2 linked regions of the Pseudorhodoplanes sinuspersici genome follow. The protein of the gene in region 2 interacts with the protein of the main gene of each other region in a pairwise test. Links are inferred from orthologs where the notes say so. Each region holds a gene or a part of one and is shown on either strand. Other genes may lie near its edges.

Evidence for each region. Proteins that work in one complex are often made in the same cells at the same time.
Region 1: the proteins of clpA (region 2) and CAK95_RS08820 interact in binary tests that used the Escherichia coli proteins (3 or more experiments, as listed by UniProt). The link is inferred for Pseudorhodoplanes sinuspersici from one-to-one orthologs.

What each region holds. Positions count from the first base shown.
Region 1 is NZ_CP021112.1:1,797,810-1,800,772, forward strand. What follows is about bases 28-2,918. They hold CAK95_RS08820 (ATP-binding protein), read right to left. Parts: upstream 2,501-2,918; coding sequence 554-2,500; downstream 28-553. Other genes in these bases: olsB (l-ornithine N(alpha)-acyltransferase), read right to left, coding at 28-403; CAK95_RS08825 (YifB family Mg chelatase-like AAA ATPase), read right to left, coding at 2,785-2,918. Also shown: more of olsB, read right to left, coding at 1-27; more of CAK95_RS08825, read right to left, coding at 2,919-2,963. UniProt on the Escherichia coli protein: Member of the two-component regulatory system UvrY/BarA involved in the regulation of carbon metabolism via the CsrA/CsrB regulatory system. Phosphorylates UvrY, probably via a four-step phosphorelay.
Region 2 is NZ_CP021112.1:4,504,507-4,507,632, reverse strand. What follows is about bases 35-3,088. They hold clpA (ATP-dependent Clp protease ATP-binding subunit ClpA), read right to left. Parts: upstream 2,760-3,088; coding sequence 309-2,759; downstream 35-308. Other genes in these bases: clpS (ATP-dependent Clp protease adapter ClpS), read right to left, coding at 2,840-3,088; CAK95_RS21960 (gallate dioxygenase), read right to left, coding at 35-149. Also shown: more of CAK95_RS21960, read right to left, coding at 1-34; more of clpS, read right to left, coding at 3,089-3,126. UniProt on the Escherichia coli protein: ATP-dependent specificity component of the ClpAP protease. It directs the protease to specific substrates. It has unfoldase activity. The primary function of the ClpA-ClpP complex appears to be the degradation of unfolded or abnormal proteins.

The DNA.
Region 1 (2,963 bases), 2.7 Mb from region 2 along the record:
GATGGCGCGATACCAGCGCGCCGACATCGAATTCGTTCGCGGTGTAGAAGCCGTCATGGGCATCGGCGACATCCTGACGGAGCAGGCGATAGGTGCCGACAACGGACGGGCCGAGCGGTGTACGATGCGCGTGGTCGACGACCAGAAGGTGATCACAAATGGCATCGAAGGCATCCGAATCGCGTTGCAGGATGCGTGCGCCAATGGTCGCTGAGGCCTCGCCTTCTTCAAAGAACACACGATAGCGCAGCCGCTGCGCACGACGAATATCGGCGGCGCTGCTCGCGAGGCGCACTTCCAGCGTGCCGAGCCGGCCGAGTGTTGCCGTTTCGCCCGCCAGAGCTTTGAACCTGTTATTTTCGCCGCGCCGTGGTCTGGCCGTCTCATCCACGAAGGAGGGCATTGGCCAGATACGGCCAAATAACCGGCGGTGTGACGTGAAGGTCTGGCTTTGCATGCAAGGCCCTGCCCGGCCAAGGGACCAAATCTGATCAAGCCGCGTGCCAGTAGAAAGCGCTTTTTCCCAACCGTTTTGTGACAGCGTGTGGCGCGTCTATGCCGCCATGGCGCGGGGATAGATCTCCACAATGGCGGCGAGCTTTTCGCGGTCCAGTGGTTTGGTCAGGAAATTGTCCATGCCCGCGGCCATGCAGGCATCGCGGATATCGGCGGAGACATTCGCGGTCAGTGCGACGATTGGTGTGTGCCGCGCGCCACTTGCACCCTCCAGCGCGCGGATGCGGCGTGTGGCTTCAAGGCCGTCGATGCCGCTCATCCGCAGATCCATCAGAATGAGATCGAAGGGCTCGCCGGCTGTGTGGGCGGCCAGGAATGAATCCATCGCCGCATCGCCGCTGGCGACAACGGTCGGGCGATGATCAAGCTTCTGCAACAACGCGCGCGTGAGCAGCGCATTGATTTCGTTGTCCTCGGCAACAAGGATCGATAGTCCCTTGGAATGGTCGCGCCGGCCGTGCGGAGCATCGGTTGGGAGGCTGTCGCTCAGCTTGGCAAAGCCGTCGCTGTTCAGGCGCATGCGTTCCGCAAGTGACGCGGCCCGCACCGGCTTCACCAGATAGCCGGTGAAACCGTTCGCTTTCAGGCCGTCCAATTCGCTGCGCGCGGCTGGGGTGATGGTGACAAGACGGCACGGCACCGAACGTGTTGCGGCCAGCAAGGTCCCGATTGCATCCGCGCTCACGGCGTGATCGATCAGGATTGCGCTCCAGTCCTGCTCGGGCAGCAAAGCCATGGCCACCGCTTCATTCGGCGCAATGGCAACGCGGGCGCCCCATCGCGTCAGGCGGCGTGCGATCAACGGCGCCTCGATCGATGATGGCGCAACGATCATCACCGTTCGCCCAGCAAGGGCAGGCGCGGCGAACGTCTTTGTCTCGTCGGCCTCGTCCGGTGCCGGCAACGGAACGGCCACTTCGAACAATGCGCCTTCGCCGGGGACGCTTTCCACCGAAATGCGCCCCTGCATGCCTTCGACGATGCGTTTGGAGATGGCAAGCCCAAGGCCGGTGCCGTCGGCGTGGCCGATGCCGGCCTCGCCCTGTTCGAATTCCCGGAAGATTTTGGCCTGCTCGTCCGGCGTGATGCCGACGCCGGTGTCTTGCACCTTGAACAGAACCTCGCCCGGCAGGGCACCCGGTTCGACCACGATGGCGACGCCCCCCTTGTCGGTGAATTTGATAGCATTGCCGGCGAGATTCATCAGCACCTGACGCAGTCGTGTCTGATCGCCGATAACGCGTGCAGGCAGGCGCTCGTCGATATCGCTGGCGATTTCGAGCCCCTTGGCCTGCGCGCGCGTGGCGAGGAGTTCGGCGACATCCTCGATCATCGCGCCCAGCGCAAAGGGGCGCGCCTCAAGATCAATGCGGCCGGCCTCGATCTTCGAGAAGTCGAGGATCTCTTCGATCAGCGACAGCAGCGTTTCGCCCGAAGTCTTCACGGCACGGGTATAGGTCGTTTGTTCTGGCGTGAGACGCGTATCAAGCAGGAGATCGGCCATGCCGATGATGCCGTTCAGCGGCGTGCGGATCTCGTGCGACACCGTCGCAAGGAAGCGTGATTTTGCCCGGCTTGCGGCTTCCGCCTGATCGCGCGCTTCCGCCAATGCACTTTCGGTCAAGGCTGACTCGCGGCTTCGTTGCCCGATCATCTCGTCTTGCGAGACGAGAAATGCGCGCGTGCGCTCGTCGGCCTCATGCATGTGCCAGATACGATCCGACAATTCTTCGTTGTGCTGTTTTGTCTGACGGACATCGGCACGCAGCTGGCGATTGCGATAGAGAAGGACGGCCAGCGCAACGCAGGCAATCGCGAATAAGCCGGAAATGCCGATGGCAAAAGCGGCAGGGTCGTATGTCACAACGCCACTCGTGGCGCCGATCATGAATCCGGTGACAACCCAGAATCCGGCGAGCAACAGAAAAGCCATCCGCGTAAAGCGGAACAGCAAGCTGCGCACCCGCACCCCATTCACCGGCATGCCCGACACCCCGTTCGCGACGCTCGTTGTTTTCCTTGAGAGCACGAGCTTTCGGAAAAACGGTTCCGCTTTCCCGGATCGTGCTCTGGAGACGGCGCCATTTGTCTTTGCGGAGAGTGACGAAAAGGGATTGCGATAGCCCTTAATCCCCGCACGGACGGCTCAGCGTGTGCGCCGGCGGTTAACCGTGCCTCTCGAAAATATCTAAAATTTTATGGGTCTTAGAGCGTTTTCGAGGGAAGTGGACACCGGTTCGCGTGAAGAAAACGCGCCAACACAGAAAGTCAGGCCGCGCGGCGCATGTCGTCGGACAACGCGCGATAGGATAGCGCTTCGGCGAGATGGATGCGTCCGACAAGGTCGGCGCCATCGAGATCGGCCAAAGTCCGCGCGACGCGAAGCACGCGATGATACCCGCGCGCGGACAATTGCATGGCATCGGCGGCTTCGCGCAGCAGGGCGA
Region 2 (3,126 bases):
TCCGGCTTCTTTTCGGCAATCCAGCGCTGGATCGGCTTGTAAGCCTCGAAGATCGGTGCCCAAACCGGATCGTCCTGCTTGTTGCGATCATAGGCAAAGCCGATGGTCGGGGTGTGCGATGTCGCGATCGCACCAACAATTCTGGCCATGACGTGGCTTCCTGCCTGATCTGAGCGGCGAATGGCGCCCGCTTCCACTTAATCAGGCTGCAGACCGCGCCTGCCCACAACATTGACCTATCGCAAGCCGGGGCAAAAAAAGAAGGCCGGGTGTTGGCCCGGCCTTCTGAAAAGATTGGATTGAAGCGATCACACCTTCACCAAGGGGACCTTCGGCACCGAGCCGCGGCCAGATGGATCGGTGCCACCGGGGCCGCCTTTGCCGCCCGAGCCTGACGGCGGCTTGGGCTTACGCTGCGGCGGTTTGCGCTTCGGCTTTGCGCCGGCGGCCGGCAGCTTCTCCGGCTTCGGCGTAACCGGGCCTTCGACATACTCGAAACCGAGCGCATCCCGGCCCGCTTCGTTCTTCACCACGACCACCTTGACATGGCCGCCGTCCTTGAGCTTGCCGAACAGCACCTCGTCGGCAAGCGGTTTCTTGATGTTTTCCTGGATCACGCGGGCCATCGGCCGCGCACCCATGAGTTCATCGTAACCGTTTGCGATCAGCCAGCGCGACGCCTCGTCCGACAATTCGATCGTAACATTGCGGTCGGCGAGCTGAGCCTCAAGCTGCAGCACGAATTTCTCGACAACCTTCGAGATGACGTCCTGCGACAGATGCGCGAAGGTGATGGTGGCATCGAGACGATTGCGGAATTCCGGTGCAAAGAGCCGGTTGATCGCCTCGACATCATCGCCCTCCCGTTTGTTGCGGGTGAAGCCATAGGTGCCCTTGGCGAGATCGGCTGCGCCAGCATTCGTGGTCATGATCAGGATCACGTTGCGGAAGCTGACCTGCTTGCCATTGTGGTCGGTAAGCTTGCCGTGATCCATGATCTGCAACAGCACGTTGAACAGATCCGGATGCGCCTTCTCGATCTCATCAAGCAGCAACACGCAATGCGGATGCTGGTCGACGCCATCGGTGAGCAGGCCTCCCTGATCGAAGCCGACATAGCCGGGAGGCGCGCCGATCAACCGTGAGACGGTGTGGCGTTCCATATATTCCGACATGTCGAAGCGGATCAGTTCGACCCCGAGAGAGGCCGCAAGCTGCTTTGCGACTTCGGTCTTGCCGACGCCGGTCGGGCCTGAGAACAGATAGCAGCCAATCGGCTTTTCCGGTTCGCGCAGGCCAGCACGCGCCAACTTGATCGAAGCCGACAGCGATTCCACGGCCTTGTCCTGACCATAGACCACCGTCTTCAGCGTGTGCTCGAGATGCTGCAGCACTGCGGCATCATCCTTCGACACGGTCTTTGGCGGGATCCGTGCCATCGTCGCGATGGTGGTCTCCACTTCCTTGATGCCGATGGTCTTCTTGCGCTTGGAATCCGGCAGCAACATCTGCGCCGCACCGGACTCGTCGATCACGTCGATCGCCTTGTCCGGCAGCTTGCGGTCGTGGATGTAGCGGGCCGACAGTTCCACCGCTGCCTTGATGGCATCGTTGGTGTATTTCAGCTTGTGGTATTCTTCGAAATACGGCTTCAGACCTTTGAGGATTTCGATCGCATCCGGCACCGACGGCTCGTTGACGTCGATCTTCTGGAACCGGCGAACCAGCGCCCGGTCCTTCTCGAAATACTGGCGATATTCCTTGTAGGTGGTCGAGCCGATGCAACGCAGCGACCCGGAGGCCAAAGCGGGCTTCAACAGGTTAGACGCATCCATTGCGCCACCGGAAGTTGCACCGGCGCCGATGACCGTGTGGATCTCGTCGATGAACATGATCGCGCCGGGGGTGGCCTCGATCTCCTTGATCACCTGTTTCAGGCGCTCTTCAAAGTCGCCGCGATAGCGGGTTCCGGCCAGCAAGGTGCCCATGTCAAGCGAGAAGACCGTCGAATTCTTCAGCACGTCAGGGACTTCGCCGTGGACGATACGACGCGCCAGGCCTTCCGCAATCGCGGTCTTGCCGACGCCGGCATCGCCAACGAAGAGCGGATTGTTCTTTTGGCGGCGGCACAAGACCTGGATCGTGCGGCTGATCTCGGCATCGCGGCCAATCAGCGGATCGATCTTGCCCTCTTTCGCCTTCTTGTTGAGGTTGACGCAGTAAGCCTCTAGGGCGTCGCCCTTCTTCTTCGACTCGTCGCCGCCCTTGGCGTCGGTATCCTCGTCAGCACCCCGGACCGGGCGCGACTCGGTCAGACCCGGGCGCTTGGCAATGCCGTGGCTGATGTAATTCACGGCGTCGTAGCGCGTCATATCCTGTTCCTGCAGGAAATACGCTGCATGGCTCTCACGCTCGGCGAAGATCGCAACCAGCACATTGGCACCGGTCACCTCCTCGCGGCCGGAGGACTGGACATGGATGACGGCGCGCTGGATGACGCGCTGGAACCCGGCGGTCGGCTTTGAATCCTCACCGCCGTCGGTAATCAGGTTCTCGAGTTCCGCTTCCAGATAGGCCGTCAGCGAGCGGCGCAGCTTGTCGAGATCGACATTGCAGGCGCGCATCACGGCCGCGGCATCGGAGTCATCCAGCAGCGCCAGCAGCAGGTGTTCCAATGTCGCGTATTCGTGATGCCGCTCATTGGCGAGCGCGAGTGCCCGGTGAAGCGATTGTTCAAGGCTGCGCGAGAAACTTGGCATTCGATATCCCTAACAGGTCTCGTTGATGGCCGCCCCCGGCCCTTCAGTCCGTTCTCTCCCCGACGACGCTCTCTCCAAGGCTACTTTTTCTCCATCACACATTGCAAAGGATGGTGATGTTTGCGGGCAAAGTCCATGACCTGTGTCACTTTTGTTTCGGCGACCTCGTAGGTGTAGATGCCGCACTCGCCAATTCCGTGATGATGGACATGCAGCATGATCTGGGTCGCCGCCTCCCGGTCCTTGTTGAAGAACCGTTCCAAAACGTGAACCACGAATTCCATCGGCGTGTAGTCGTCATTCAGCAGCAACACCCGGTACATGCTCGGCCGCTTGGTCTGCGGCTTGGTCTTGGTAATGACCGAAG